Regions from separate parts of the Halobacillus litoralis genome, predicted to be linked through region 3. Evidence: riboswitches for the same ligand, from Rfam matches in the RefSeq annotation. Region 3 holds a riboswitch; each other region holds the start of a gene.

Region 1 (5,343 bases), 1.2 Mb from region 3:
ACGATGGTGCCACTATCGGCAAAGAGTTTCGCTACCTCCCCAATTCGTCTGATGTTCTCCTCCCTGTCTGCTTCTGAAAACCCGAGGTCTGAGTTCAATCCGTGTCTCACATTATCCCCATCAAGCAAATAGGTTTGGATACCTTTTTCATACAAAGCTTTATTCAAATGATTGGCAATGCTTGATTTTCCTGAACCGGAAAGGCCTGTAAACCAGAGCACTCCGCTTTGATGCCCATTTTTCCTGCGATAATCTTCGCTGCCAATGGATGCCTCATGCCAGGTAAGATTTCCACTCATTGTTTTCACCCTTTCTATTCCACTGTTTCTTTCTGCATTCCTTCGATTAATACGTCCACCACTTCAGGGCGGCTGAACGTTTTTGGCGGCTTTTCCCCTTTACGGAGCAGCTCTCTCACTTTCGTTCCAGACAAGATCATGTGATGTTGTTTGTCATGCGGGCAAGTTTTATGTGAAGCCATCGATTCGCAAGCGTTGCAATAAAAACTGTGTTCAAAGAAAAGTGGTGTGATGCCAAGTTCTTCATCTTCATAGTGGCTGAAGATTTTTTGTGCATCGTAAGTACCATAGTAATCCCCTACACCTGCGTGATCTCGGCCGACAATGAAGTGAGAGCACCCGAAATTTTTCCTGACGATTGCATGAAAGATTGCCTCCCGCGGGCCTGCATACCGCATCGCCGCGTTGAAAACAGCCAAGGTGACTCTTTCTTTCGGATAATATTGATCAAGAAGAACTTGATAGCTCTTCATCCGGACATCACTGGGAATGTCATCGCTTTTGGTCTCACCCACCAATGGATTTAAGAACAATCCATCCACCGTCTCCAGCGCAGCTTTTTGGATGTATTCGTGAGCTCTATGGACAGGGTTCCGTGTTTGGAAGCCAACAACCTTTTTCCACCCGAGTTTTTGAAAAAGCTCTCTTGTTTCTTCTGGATCCAGATAAAATGTTTTTCCATGTTCGTAAGGAGGTCTTTGAAATACCTCGATTTCTCCTGCTGCATACCAATCTGCTCGTTTGTATAATTTGTTCACCCCAGGATGCGCAGGATCTGTCGTTAAGTATACGCTTTGAGCTTCCTTTTCCTTATCCGGTTGAAACCGATCCGTTATGCTGATCGTCCCATACACAACACCGTCCTTGACCAACCGGGCTTTGTTTCCAAGCGTCCGGGCCTGTGCTTCTGTGATCGGGAGGGTAATAGGTATACTCCATGGTGTGCCATCTTTCAACCTCATTGTATCGACAACAGATTCATAGTCTTCCTTATTCAAAAATCCTTTTAAGGGACTATAAGCACCGTTCGCAATTAATCCGACATCACTTAGGGCCATCGAATCAAGCTCTATGATATCTTCCGGCAGCTCCTCCGGTCTCGTGTCCTTCCACCTGTTCACAAGCGCACCACCGTGCGGAGTTATAATTGACATAATAATTCCTCCTTTATGAATGTTCCTCTCCCAAAGAATCCGTCGTGTGTAACCCACATTCAGATTTATTGAACCCTTTCCATCTTCCCGTCCTCCCATCGTCGTCAGCAGGAGCGGTACATGGGATGCACCCCACACTCGGATAATTTTGATCGTGCAATTCATTGTAATCCAACCTATTTAGTCGGATATATTGCCATACGTCTGCCCATGACCAGTGAATCAAGGGGCATACCTTAATGGATTTGAATCTCTCATCCTTATTTACGAAATTCGTTTTCTGACGGCTGGGGGATTGTTCACGTCTCAGCCCCGACATCCATGCCGTTCTTCCTCTAAGGGCATCTTCGAGCGGTTTAATTTTACGGATGTAACAACATTGATCGGGATTCCGTTTCCAAAGGGCGGAACCGTACTGCCCGGCTTGTTCTTCCAGCGTAATTTCAGGTTTTATCATCCTTATGTTTAACTTCGGATACCTTTTTTTCACTTTTTCTATCAGTTGATAAGTTTCTTGAAAATGGAGATCTGTATCTAGAAAAACGACTTCAGCATCTGGTTTCTCCTTGGAAATCAAATCGATGAGAACGATCCCTTCTGCTCCGAAACTGCAGGCATACACAAGATCCTCATATTGAGTATAGGCCCAACGAATGACCTCCTCCGCTCCTTTCGTATCGTCGTCTTTCAGTTGATCACCTTTAAATGGATTTTCAAAAGATTGGTAGGTAACAAATGGTTGTTTCATTTCCTCCTCCTTTCTAAAAAGAAAAAATGCCTTTCTCCGTGATAAGAAGAAAGGCATTTACGAATAAACGTATACTACATTCTCCTTATCTTCTCAAGCTCTAACACTTGCTGGAATTGGCACAGTACCTGTATAGATCCGTTGCCGAGGCTTCAAAGGGCCAGTCCCTCCACCTCTCTAGATAAGAATAAGTATGAAATTTTCTGAAAAACAAGTTGATACAAATCATATGCTCCTAAACATCATATGTCAATGCCTTTTTAGGGAAATCAAAAAAATTCTGACTTTTTATACTATATGATTGACAAACAAAACCATGTTCGTTAGTTTAAGAATTATTCTTCAATTACACATACAATCCTTATGAAGAGTCGGGGGAGGAAACTGGTCTGAAGATCCCGCAGCAACCTGAAAAAGGTGCTCATTCCAGCAGCCAAAAGGCTGAAAGATAAGGTGTGGTTACTCCTCCTTCTTTCAGACGGAGGAGTATTTTTTTGATTAAAAAACCAAGTAAATACATAGGAATAATAAAATATCTTTCAAACATGGAATGATTAAAAGGAGTGGTACATTTTGCATAAATTGACGATTTTCACTTTGATTGGCTTTATAGCTCAATTAATGGATGGAGCACTTGGCATGGGGTTTGGACTCAGCTCATCAACCATCCTCTTATCGTATGGACTTGCTCCTGCTGTAGCCTCGGCTTCTATTCATATGTCGCAGATTGCCACCACGGCTGTTTCAGGATTTTCCCACTATAAGTTTGGCAATATCGACAAACGGCTTGTCATGATGATCGCCGTTCATGGAGCTATCAGTGCCTTTTTAGGAGCCGCATTTTTAAGCTATATCCCAGGGGAATTCATAAGACCGTACATATCCATATTCCTACTCACACTAGGGGTTTATATCGTAGTTCGTTTTCTATGCTTCTCGAGAAAAACTCACGTTAATGAAAAAAAGTCAGTAAACAAACGTTTCCTCTTGCCACTTGGAATAGCAGGAGGCTTTTTGGATAGTGTCGGCGGGGGAGGATGGGGACCGGTGAATACTCCCGCGCTTCTTTCTCAATCGGGAATTGCTCCTAGAAAAGTCATTGGAACAGTGGATACAAGCGAATTTCTGGTAACGATTTCAGCAACGGCTGGTTTCTTAATCTTTTTAGGGCATCATTCATTCAGCTGGCTACTCATTGCATCGTTCGTTATTGGTGGTGTTATAGCAGCACCCATTGCCGCCTGGCTTGTCAAAATCCTTCCTTCTGCTATTCTTGGAGTATTAGCTGGAGGTTTTATTATCCTTACTAATGCAAGGACTTTATTATCTTCCATCCAAGTCAGTGATTCGACATTAATGTTTGTCTACACTTTACTGATCTCCGGCTATCTCTTAATCGTCTTTGTTTCAATAAAAAATCACCTTCGAGTCAAGATGGTTCAAAAGCAAACATAAAAAAACGCAGCTCCAGGAGCTGCGTTTCAGAACGATTTATTCTATTGAGAAGATATAGGAGTATATTGGCTGTCCACCATTGTGGATTTCCACTTCCAAATCTTCGTATGTTTCTTCAATGAATGACTCAAGTTCTGCGATCTCTTTTTCGTCGGCTTCTTCACCAGTCAAGATAGTCAGAATTTCATCTTCATCTTCATCGATCATTTGGTTCAACAACGTTTTAGCCGTCGTCAAAGCATTTTTGTCTGTAGCTGAGATTTTACCATCGGCAATTCCCATGAAGTGGCCTTTGGAGATATCCAACCCATCAATTTGCGTATCTCTGACGGCATACGTAATTTGTCCTGTTTTCACTTCAGACATAAGGCTGAGCATTTCTTCTTTATTCGCATCAAGGTCTGCTTCCGGGTTGAATCCAAGAAGTGCGCTCATTCCTTGAGGAATGGTTTTCGATGGAATGACAGCAACCTCTACATCTGCTAATTCCGCCGCTTGTTCAGCAGCCATGACGATATTCTTGTTATTCGGCAAGATGATTACACGTTTCGCATGTGCTTCTTTAATCGCTTCCGAAAGATCTTGAGTACTTGGGTTCATGGTTTGACCGCCCTGAATAACAACAGTAGCTCCAAGACTCTCAAACAATTTTTTGATTCCGTCTCCCATGCTTACCGTCACGATTCCGTACTCTGCTTTTTCCTCTGATTTGGGCTTGGCTTTCTTTTTGTCACCAACGATCGACGTATGCTGCTCACGCATATTCTCGATCTTCATATTGACAAGGCTTCCGTATCTTTGCCCCAAAGTCATGGCTTCACCTGGGTATTCCACGTGTACATGGACTTTGATCAAGTCTTCATCAGAGACGACAAGCAGAGAATCTCCCAGTTCACTGAGCTCATTTCGAAAAGCTTCTTCATCATATGGATGTTCAGCAAGTTTATCTTCCTCAAATTTGACCATGAATTCTGTGCAATAGCCAAACTCTATATCTTCTGTATTCATGAAGTCCTGATTTAACTTGTGGTGCTCAGCGCTGACCATGTCATCCATCGATACTGTATCCTCAAGATCAGGAAGTTCTTCCCCTTTTAAGTTGGCGAGGAAACCTTCATAAATCGTGACAAGACCCTGGCCACCACTATCTACCACACCTACTTCTTTTAATACTGGAAGCAGTTCAGGTGTGTGCTTCAATGATTTTTTCGCTGCTTGAACGACTCCTTCAATAAATGGAATGAAGTCTTCCTCTTTATCAGCAATCTCGACAGATGCTTCAGCCGTTTCTCTTGCTACAGTAAGAATGGTTCCTTCCACAGGTTTCATGACAGCTTTATATGCTGTATTGGCACCGCCTTGAAGAGCATCTGAGAAGTCTTTGGTTGTGATGACTTCTTTGTCTTCAATCGTCTTTGAAAAACCTCGGAAAATTTGAGATAGAATAACACCTGAGTTTCCACGCGCTCCCATCAAGAGACCTTTGGATAAAGACTGGGCAACTGTTCCTACATGATTCTTGTCCACGTTCCGTACTTCTTCAGCTCCAGAAGTCATGGAAAGATTCATATTCGTCCCCGTATCTCCATCCGGTACAGGGAAAACATTCAAAGCATCGATCATTTGTGAGTTCTGCTTTAAATGATGAGCTCCTTGCAAGATCATTTCGGCAAGCGTCTTGCCGTCT
Region 2 (5,343 bases), 680 kb from region 3:
TATGTGATGGTGCTTCCCTTTATTGCAGGAGATAGAGAAGGGGTGGATCAAGGCTTCCGGATAAAGAAGGTCGTGTTCAAAGCTGAAGGTATGAACCTCTGCTTTGTATTGCTTAGCTGCTTGTGCCCACCCATTTCTTCCTCGTCCGATGTCATGGTTGTTCATCGCCTCTAGAAGATAAAGATAGCTGTTGGCATCAAAGCGTTCTTTGATCTTATCGCCTTGATAATCCAAATAAGATTGGATTTCATAAGAGGTATCGGCGTGATAGGACCGGTCGAACCTTTTTTCAAATAAGGTACTGCTTCTGTACGTGACCATCCCTGTCATCCGGGCAATTTCGAATCCCTTTAGATCTTCATTGGAATGATAGTCTCCATTTCGGAAGTGGGGGTCACTCTTGATGGCACGAGCACCGATATGATTAAAAGCGATGCCGTAATCACTTAAATAAGGAGTCGCTGCGAGAATGAATAGTTTTTTCATAAAATCAGGGTAAAGCAGACCCCATTCGTACGTCTGCATACCTCCAAGCGATCCGCCTGCTATCGCATGGACATGAGTGATGTCTAAGCGATGTAAAGCTTTATATTGAGCGTGGACCATGTCCCGAATGGTAACTGTCGGAAAGGTTTGACGGTATGGTTCGCCTGTGTCTGGATTCATGCTCGCAGGCCCTGTAGATCCGTGACATCCACCAAGAACATTGAAGGTGATCACTTGATAGCGATTGGTGTCGATGGGACAATCTTCACCGATTAAACCGGCCCACCAGCCACGTTCATCCCTTGAACCGACGGCGAGCTGGTTGCCCGTTAATGCGTGGCATACGAGGATGACGGGAGCATTTGTCGGCCCGTATCTTTCGTAGGCAAGTTCGACATTCGAAAGTTTCTCACCAGACTCGAAGGTGAAAGCGCCGATCGATATCGATTGATTGGTTCTTGGGTGGCTGGTGGGGTTTTGTAATGACATGCTTTTCATGCTCCTTTCTTTCACTAGACTGATACGAGGGAAGTGGAAAAATCTTTCCCTGACCGGATATTCACAACAGCCTCATAAAGGCTTACCCCTGAAATGATGGCTGCATCTTCGTGAGTGATTGGTTTACGTGACCATAGAAGGGTTGGTTTAACTTCCTTCGCTATGTTCAAGACATCCTCATTTGCTTCCTCCACATAGACAATATCCCAGTTGACATTCGTTACTTTTTGAAGATCTTCAATGTGAGAGAAGGTAACAACTTCGAATCCCAGTCTTTCCAGCTTGCTCTGCTCTACAAGAAGAGCACTTGAGCCAACAATTCCGATTACTCTTTTTCTCAATTCCCCGTTCGAACGATCCAGGGAGGAAGATAAAACAGGCTCTGCCACATGCTTGCCTTTCCCGTAGGGTTTCTTATATCCAGTGGCGTGGAAAATGGCGTTGTCCAGGTCCTGAATTAAATCTTCTACAGACTCTAACCCGACAGACAAGCGGACAAGTTCTTCTGTTACACCTGATTTACTCAAGTTTTCATCGCTTAATTGCTGGTGGGTTGTAGAGGCCGGGTGGATGATTAAAGATTTAGCATCTCCGACGTTTGCTACATGCGACCAGATGGTGCTTTGATCAATTAGTTTGCGTCCTGCTTCACGCCCTCCTTTAATTCCGAAAACAACGATCGATCCATGACCGTAGTGGAAATATTTTTTTGCCAGGGAATAAGTGGGGTGATCCTTCAAGCCTGGATAATTCACCCATTCAACCCCTTCGTGATGGTTCAAATATTCGGCAATTTCCAAAGCCTGATCGGCATGTGTTTTCACTCGCAAGTGTAAAGTTTCCAAACCCTGCAAAAGTAAGAAAGCGTTTTGTGGGCTGAGACATGCCCCTATGTCTCGAAGCAGCTGTACGCGTAATTTTATGGCGAAAGCAGCGGGACCTACATCGATCCCGAATCGGATGCCGTTATAGCTTTCATCAGGCTCCGTAAATCCTGGGAATTTTTCATGATTCCAGTTGAAACGTCCACTATCAACGACAACACCTCCAATAGCCGTGCCATGTCCGCCAATCCATTTAGTGGCCGAGTGCACTACGATGTCAGCACCCCAATCAATCGGTCTACAGACATATGGGGTAGCGAATGTATTATCAATGATGAGAGGGATGTGGTGGTCATGAGCGACATCTGCAATCGCTTCAATGTCCAATACATTCAAGCTCGGATTACCGATCGTTTCAGCAAAAATCGCTTTTGTATGAGGAGTAATCGCCTTGGCGAATGATTCCGGATCATCTTCTTCAACAAAATGGACATTGATCCCATAGCGGGGGAGGGTGTGGACAAACAAATTGTAGGTCCCTCCATAGAGGTTTGTTGAAGTCACAATATCATCACCGGCTTTAGCGACATTCAGAATAGCCATCGTGATCGCAGACATACCTGATGCTGTCGCCACCGCCGCGGCCCCGTCCTCAAGAAGAGCGAGTCGTTGTTCAAATACATCGACGGTCGGGTTTCCGATGCGTGAATAAATGTTTCCAGGTTCCGCAAGCGAAAAAAGATTTTGAGCATGTTCCGTATCATTGAAAACATACGATGTCGTCTGATAAATCGGTACAGCGCGGGACCCTGTAGCTGGATCCGGTTCTTGACCGCCGTGAAGCAAATTCGTTTCAGGACCGAACGTATGGAATGGTGTACTCATGAAAAGTTCCTCCTCTGCTTTTTTCTAGGGCATCCACTTTGTAGAAGAGGGAAAACGAAAAGCCCTCTTCTGTAAGTAAGAAGAGGGCTTTATGTATCTCATACCTCCCCTTATCTTTCAGATCATGTGATCTGTAGGATGTAGCACCTTTTCAAGGTAATACCTTGAAGGTTGCCGGGCGTCGTAGGGCCTAGTCCCTCTGCCGCTCTCGATAAGAGTTGTTTTTATTCAATTTTTCTGACTTGTTTGAAATTATAAAGGCGTCTTTTCTCATTGTCAAACAATTTTGATACGTTTGAACCCTCCTAGCTGTGGGAATGGATAATTAAGTCTATGAGATAGGAGTGAAGTTCATGAAACAATATAGTGTTGTACCTAATAAAGATGTAACCGGCTGGTTTGTAAAAATTGAAGATGTCGCTCCGACAGATCTTTATGATGAGCGTGATACTGCGGTTGCTAAAGCAGAAGAAATCGCAAAGGAAAACAAACCGAGCAAACTTCAAATCTTGGATCAAAACCATGAAGTTGAAGAAGAGCGCACCTACTAACTAAAACTCCCCACCGCGGGAGTTTTTTTATGTGCAATTATCTATAATCAGTTATTAAAGTATATGGCAGGATTGTTGAAGGCTCAGTTTCGAGATGTTTGTGTGCGTTTAGGGGCTCCGGGAAACCGTTCGCTTTCCATGGGGCGGGCGGTGAGCCTCCTCGGACTTCGTCCTGCGGGGTCTCACCTGTCCCACACGTCCCATAGGAGTCTCACCGTTTCCCTCCGCCCCTTGGCCGTATGAGTGTCTCGAAACCACTTCTAGAATATGCAGTTATTTAGCTTGATACAGGGCGCTTTATGCTTATAACAGTAGTATAGTGGAAGACAATCCAAATGGGTAAAGGGGTTCGTTTCTCACATTCATCGAATGGGGTGGTTGGGAAGCTGCGAGACTCCCGCGGGAATGGATTGGCTGGCTAGACCCCACAGAGCGGAGCTGGAGGAGGCTTGCCGTCATCCCCGCAGGAAAGCGAGCGGCTTCCCAACCACCCCTAGCGCTTATTATGGCAACGAACCACGGAAACATCTCGAACTGAGTCTCCAACTGAAGGGAGCTTATCTACAACTGACCACTCTAGAGTTTTCGTGGTACTCCAGTTATGATGGAGGTAAACGATACGTGAAGGTGTGTGCAATCATGAATGCTCATTATGATGTCATTATCGTCGGTGCACGTGTAGCCGGCGCAAGTTTAGCTATATTGTTAGGAGAAATGGGGAAGAAGGTCCTCCTTGTTGATAAAGCCAGTTTTCCAAGTAATACATTATCCACTCATTTTATGTCCCACACAGGATTCTTAGAAAAATTAGGCGTGCTTAAGCAACTCGAAGAGTCGGGTTTGAGAAAAGTAACGAGAATGAGGACCTATATTGGGAGCAGTTTCGTAGAAGGACCAAGGACGTCCTATACCATCATTCCAAGAAGAGACAAGCTCGACTCCATGCTGATTGATCGAGCGGTCACTTTCCCATCCGTCCATTTCAAACCCGATACCGCGGCACGAGAATTGATCTGGGAAGAGGAGAAGGTCGTTGGCGTCAGTCTAATAGAAAAAGGGAGCCCACAAGATTTCTATGCTGATTTGATCGTTGGGGCTGATGGGAAAAACTCGAACATTGCTCATTGGACAGGTGCAGAGAAGTATGAAGAAACCAAGCCTTTGCGCCCGGTCGTCTACGGGTATTTTGAGGGGGTAGAGCCTTTACCGGAACCTGCTACAGAGATCTTTCTTCATGAAGGTCGAATTGGCTTTGTTTTTCCAATGGAGCCCAACCGAGACTGCCTGGGCATAGAAATCCATCCAGAAGAATTCAAATCGATGATGAAAAACCCGGAAGAATCGTTTAAACAAACGTTTGATCAAATGTACGGAATGAAGGAAAGAATGAAAGGTGCCAAGCTTCAAGGGAAGATCATTGGAACACCAGGCATGCCGAACTTTTTCCGAACGGCGTATGGTGATGGCTGGGCATTGATCGGAGATGCTGGCCACAGCAAAGACCCGAGTACAGGGTTAGGGATCAATGATGCATTTATGCAGTCATTCTTATTGGCCGATGCCTGCTTGAAGATCGATGAAGGAGTAACGGTGGATGAAGCAATGGAGGAGTTCGCAAGGAAGAGGGACGAGCAGCTTTTCCCTGGTTTCCAAATGACCCTTCATTACATCCAGTCCTTAAGAAAATGGACAGATAATGAATTGGCTTTGTTTCAATCGATGGCAGCAAATCCAATGGTATGGAACAAACTGGTCCCCAATTTATCCCGTCATTTAGAAAATGATGCTGCAGATTTTCCTCTTCTTCATACAGCGATGCAAATGGAAGCAGAACAGTTCGGATTTAAAAAGGAATCCTAGCGATAAAAGTAGAATGTAGGTAATGAGGTGATCAAGATGGAATGGACGAAAGAAACCGCATTTACAAAATTGCAGGAAATCTATAATGATAAAGTCATGCAGGATGAAAAACGGAGAGTTTTCCAACAGGTGCACAACCATTTGCAACAACATCTCGATGATTTGGCTGTCCAATCGGGTTTGAAGGAAAAAGCGCAGGAACAGCTGAAGTTCTTTAAGGAATATACGTTCATGCCAGG
Region 3 (5,343 bases):
ATCCTGTACGGTAGCATCTACTTTTTCAACGCTTTCATCCAATTTAATCAGTCCCTCTTTTTCTAAGAGCGATAGAATTCGACCGTGAGTGGAGACCGAACGACTCATTACTAGTGTCGTACCTTCTTCAACGTCTTCCAGGCTTTCATACTTTTGAGAATAAACTCCGATAGGCTCAATATGGATACCCCCAAGGTTGGCAAAGTCATACCCTTTCTCTTCCTCTTGGATCTCCATATAAGGGATCGTTTGGAAATAGTTCGCGTCAATACGGCCTTCATCTAAGTCTTGGTTCGGTAAAATGTAATCCTGATATTCTTCAATCTCTAACGTAATGCCCTCTTCTTCAAGCAAAGGTTTTGCTTTTTCAAGGACTTCAGCATGAGGAACACTGGTAGCTCCTACCTTTATCTCTTTGGTTCCACCTTCTTCACCTTCAGATCCTGATGTATTTTCATCCTCACTCGATGATCCGCAAGCTGCGAGAACAACGATAAGCAAAGCAGCAATTAAACTTGTCCAGATTTTTTTCATTTTCATTCTCTCCCTTTTATTTTTTATCTTTTATCCAATTTCCGTGAGATGGCATCTCCGATGAATTGGAATATAAACACAATGAATATGATTAAGATGGTACAAATGAATACAACATCAAAGTTACTTCTTTGGAACCCGTAGAAATAGGCAAAATCTCCAAGACCACCAGATCCGATTGCACCGGCTACTGCGGTATATCCAATTAATGCGATAGCTGTTACGGTAATCCCTGATATTAGAGCTGGCATCGATTCTGGAAGCAATACTTTGAAAATGATGGTGGAATACTTCGCCCCCATTGATTTTGCTGCTTCCACGACACCTTTATCAACTTCTTTCAAAGCAATTTCCACCAGACGGGCATAAAATGGCGCCCCCCCAATAATCAGTGCAGGTAATGCTGCTTGCGGTCCTCGAATGGTCCCCAACAGAAAATCAGTAAACGGGAACAATAACAATATAAGAATGATAAAAGGGATCGCTCTAAATACGTTAACGATGGAAGCAGTGATCCAATTCAACGTTTTATTTGACCAAATCCCACCGGGCCCAGTCAAGTAAAGGAGGAGCCCCAAAAGCAAACCTAAAACGAATGTCCCAGCGACAGAAACCAGCGTCATATAAAGGGTTTCGTTTGTAGCTGTAATCATGTCTTCCATTCTTACGTTCGGAAACCATTGATTAAACATGTGGATTCACCTCCACTTCTACAGATGTTGATTCAATATATTCAATGGCACGTTGGACTTCTGTTTGATCTCCGTCAAACTGAACAAACATTGTCCCATACGCCCCCTTCTGTGTCTGGGTAATCTTTCCATGAAGAATATTGACATCCACTTCAAACTTCCTTGATAAATCACTAATTAATGCCTGATTTGTACTTTCTCCCACAAAGTGAAGACGTATGATTTCTCCGGACCGATAATTATCTTTGATCACCTGCAGGGACGTCTCTTTTTCCGGGTCCCCCATTACTTGATCCACAAACTTCTTCGTAACCGGTTTTTGAGGATGAAGAAAGACATCCAGCACTTCTCCTTGTTCAACAATCTTTCCATCTTCCATAACCGCCACCTGATGACAAATTTTGCGAATGACGTGCATTTCATGTGTAATGAGAACAATCGTAAGTCCGAGCTTTTCGTTGATATCCACCAGAAGATCAAGAATCGAATCCGTCGTCTCAGGGTCCAACGCGGATGTGGCTTCATCACATAAAAGAACTTTAGGGTTGTTTGCGAGCGCTCTGGCTATTCCCACTCTTTGCTTCTGTCCACCGCTCAATTGGGATGGATAAGAACCCCCTCGGCCTTTTAACCCCACCAATTCTATCAATTCATCGACACGTTTTTGCCTTTCTGCTTTTGGGATCCCTGCAATTTCTAAAGGAAAAGCGATGTTATCATGAACGGTTCGTGACCAGAGCAAATTGAAATGCTGGAAGATCATTCCGATTTCTTGTCTGGCCAACCTTAATTTCCCTTTGCTTAAAGACGTAAGTTCCTGTTCATCGACAAGAACACTTCCTTCTGTGGGATCTTCCAACCGGTTCAGTAAACGAATGAATGTACTTTTACCGGCCCCACTATAGCCGATGACCCCATAAATTTCTCCTTTGTTAATATTAAGACTTAAATCATCCACTGCGCGTACATCCTGATCTTTCGTGTGGAATATCTTAGATAGTCCTTTAATTTTAATCATGCTGTTTCCCTCCACTTCCAAAAAAAACGCCATTCTGTCTTGAGAACAGAATGGCGTTTTTATTCATACCTAAAAATCTGTTCTCTCATCTGTCAAAGCTTTATACTTTGCAGGATTTGGCACCTGAGCAAAACAGTATTGCCGGTTGCCGGGCATCATCGGGCCAGTCCCTCCGCCACTCTGGATAAGAGATTTTAATCTATTAATTTATTATTGCTTTAACTCGTTTAAGTAGTACAAAGAGGATTTTAGCACCGTACGAATTTTGTGTCAACTCATAAACAGATTGTTCAGAAAAATAAAATCCACATGCACTAAAAAAATCCTTACATCATCCACACAAAACATCCAATACTCCATCAATTTAAACAATAAAAAAATCCCTTCTTTAATAGAAGAGATTTGTCGTTTTTACATTTCTCATCTATCAAAGTCATAAGACTTCGCAGGAATTAGCACCGTGCAGTGTACCTGCCGGTTGCCGGGCATCGTAGGGCCAGTCCCTCCGCCACTCTGGATAAGTGAAGATGTCGATATGAAATTAATAATTATGTTAGCATGGGGAATAGATGAGCGTCAATCCATAACCTTCGATAAATAAAAGGAGAATGACCTTGAGTAAACAAGCCCCTTTATTTGAACTACCTTATATTAACGACCACTCTTCTATTTATAAACTTGAGGAAGACTTAGGGAAAGTTATTGTCTTGACCTTTTGGGCTTCATGGTGTCCCGATTGTGGAAAAGACTTACCTATGAAAGAACAACTGTACAAAACGATGGACCATGACAAAGTAAAAATGATGACGATCAATGTAACTGGAAGGGAGCGGAATATAGAGGAAAGCATTGAATTCAACGAAAAGTTTTTAACACAACCTACTCTTTCTGATGATGGATGCTCCGTTTATGACCTCTACAATTGTCATGGTGTTCCTTCCACCATCATCATTGATCAACAAGGAGATATCCATGCTAATTTTGGCGATCAGGCCTCTTTTTTAGATATTGTTAGCAAATTAGGAGAAATCGTATAATTCTCATAAAAAAGAGAGCCAAGGCGTTGCAACGCCTTGGCTCTCTTTTTTATTATTGAATAACTTCCACATCTCACTTAAGTATTAAAGAGAATTTTTCAATTCTACACTAGCGGTCATTTCCTGGGAAATATAAACACTATTCAACAAAATTGACTACTTTCTCATACATATAGGAAACAGAGTGAAACGCATAAATCTTTTCTTCTACCTCTCCTCCACTGGTCACTAGAAGACACGGAACACTTTTTATCTTATAATGCTGCATCCACTCGGGGTGTAGAGAAGCATTCATTTCCATAAAAACTTCTCTATTAAAAACAGCTTCAAGTGTTGTAAGCATTTGACGTGCTAAATGACAAGTTGCACAAAAAGGGCTGTGAACGAATATGAGGGTCCTTTGTGGAGTATTGAAGAGCTTCTTTACTTCTGTTGTTTTTATTTCCTGCAAAAGTCTTCCTCCTAAATTAAATAGATCGACTTTACATTGAAATGTCTACTAAGTAAGGCTCTTGCCAATTCAGGTTCCGGGGTAGCTGCCACTTCCCTGAAAGCCTTATCTATATAGATATGCTCGGCGTGAGGAAGCTCTTCAGTCAATTGTTTTCTTAATTTGTAGCCAGAGTCATCTTCATCTACTAAAATATACACTGTTCGATCATCTAAGTTATGATCAAATATCATTTCTTCCATGCGCTCGATTCCTAAAGTACCATGGGTGCAGATGATTTCAATCTCTTCATCAAGAACTTTATTCAATTTCTTCTTGTCCGTGATTCCTTCAACAATGACGATTCGTTCTCCATCCATCTTCATCACCTACTATATAGAAACAGACCATGCCAATCAGGCATGGTCTGAACATGATTAAGATCAAACGCGATCATGTCAGACAAGGTTTCTTAAAGCCCTGCCTGTCCAATGCACTTTTATTAGTCTTCATCGATCATGGCTTCATATTCTTCCGGAGTCATTAAGTCGTTGATTTGAGAGTTGTTACTTGGTTCAACAACAACCATCCATGCTTTATCGTAAGGGGATTCATTTACAAACTCCGGACTGTCTTCCAGGTCTTCGTTTACTTCTACAACTGTACCACTAAGAGGGGCATAAAGTTCAGAAACTGTCTTGACAGATTCTACGCTGCCAAATGGCTCATCCGCTTCTAGTTCATCCCCAACTTCAGGAAGTTCTACGAATACGATATCTCCAAGTTCTGATTGCGCAAATTCAGTAATGCCGACTCTAACCTTCTCCCCTTCTTCTTTCACCCATTCGTGTTCTTCAGAATAACGCAGATCTTTAGGTACGCTCATTTTAATTACCTCCAAAAAAATAATTATAGTTTAAAAACTAATATAAACATAAAAGCTATAGGCTTCTATTCCCAATAATGTGCTCACTGAGCCCAAACGTTTTCAAACTCTTCCTGCTTGAACCCTACCGTTGTTTTTTCACCATCAGTAAGGATGGGCCGCTTAATCAGCATCCCATCAGATGCAAGCCACTCCATCATTTCGGCTTCCTCTGCTTCTTTTAGCTTTTCCTTCATATTCAGTTCTCTATACTTTTTCCCACTAGTGTTAAAGAATTTCTTTACAGGCTTGTCACTAGTAGCAACAAAGCTTCTCAACTGTTCTTCTGAGGGGGTATTATCGACAATATGTACAGATTCGTAGTCAATCCCTTCCTCATCCAACCACTTTTTAGCTTTTTTACATGTACCGCAATTCGGGTACCAATAGAAGGTTAAAGACATCTACACACCCTCCTTCATTCTTATTGTCTAATATTTTATCATAACGAAGGTAAAGATTTCATTTATTTCTAAGATTGTCTTCATATTCACCCAAAGCTCTTCCATAATCGCTTTGTTGAAGACTCAGTTTCGAGATGTTTTCAGGCTTCGTTGCCCTGGTTGAGCGTTAGGGGTGGCTGGGAAGCTACTCGCTTTCCTGTGGGGGAGCGCCGAGCTTCCTCGGACTACGTCCTGCGGGATCTCGCCTATCTCCTTCTCCCACGGGAGTCTCGCAGCTTCCCAACCACCCCATCTCATTGAAGG

Evidence for each region. Region 3 has a riboswitch for S-adenosylmethionine ahead of LC065_RS09655 (methionine ABC transporter ATP-binding protein). Riboswitches for the same ligand answer to the same signal wherever they lie in the genome.
Region 1: it holds a riboswitch for S-adenosylmethionine, as region 3 does, so the genes downstream of both, LC065_RS15830 (sulfite exporter TauE/SafE family protein) here and LC065_RS09655 (methionine ABC transporter ATP-binding protein) in region 3, are expected to answer to the same signal.
Region 2: it holds a riboswitch for S-adenosylmethionine, as region 3 does, so the genes downstream of both, LC065_RS06395 (O-acetylhomoserine aminocarboxypropyltransferase/cysteine synthase family protein) here and LC065_RS09655 (methionine ABC transporter ATP-binding protein) in region 3, are expected to answer to the same signal.

The regions. Positions count from the first base shown of each region.
Region 1 is NZ_CP129016.1:3,091,902-3,097,244, forward strand. It holds gene cysC (adenylyl-sulfate kinase) at 1-299, opposite strand, end outside; gene sat (sulfate adenylyltransferase) at 314-1,453, opposite strand; gene LC065_RS15825 (phosphoadenylyl-sulfate reductase) at 1,467-2,201, opposite strand; SAM riboswitch class I at 2,284-2,389, opposite strand; SAM riboswitch class I at 2,560-2,656, shown strand; gene LC065_RS15830 (sulfite exporter TauE/SafE family protein) at 2,775-3,656, shown strand; gene LC065_RS15835 (DAK2 domain-containing protein) at 3,693-5,343, opposite strand, start outside.
Region 2 is NZ_CP129016.1:1,238,201-1,243,543, forward strand. It holds gene metX (homoserine O-acetyltransferase MetX) at 1-975, opposite strand, end outside; gene LC065_RS06395 (O-acetylhomoserine aminocarboxypropyltransferase/cysteine synthase family protein) at 999-2,693, opposite strand; SAM riboswitch class I at 2,801-2,911, opposite strand; gene LC065_RS06400 (DUF2188 domain-containing protein) at 3,047-3,244, shown strand; gene LC065_RS06405 (NAD(P)/FAD-dependent oxidoreductase) at 3,884-5,104, shown strand; gene LC065_RS06410 (hypothetical protein) at 5,141-5,343, shown strand, end outside.
Region 3 is NZ_CP129016.1:1,918,388-1,923,730, reverse strand. It holds gene LC065_RS09665 (MetQ/NlpA family ABC transporter substrate-binding protein) at 1-534, opposite strand, end outside; gene LC065_RS09660 (methionine ABC transporter permease) at 558-1,226, opposite strand; gene LC065_RS09655 (methionine ABC transporter ATP-binding protein) at 1,219-2,244, opposite strand; SAM riboswitch class I at 2,327-2,435, opposite strand; SAM riboswitch class I at 2,662-2,768, opposite strand; gene LC065_RS09650 (TlpA family protein disulfide reductase) at 2,859-3,281, shown strand; gene LC065_RS09645 (thioredoxin family protein) at 3,421-3,732, opposite strand; gene LC065_RS09640 (toprim domain-containing protein) at 3,744-4,091, opposite strand; gene gcvH (glycine cleavage system protein GcvH) at 4,214-4,597, opposite strand; gene LC065_RS09630 (arsenate reductase family protein) at 4,681-5,040, opposite strand.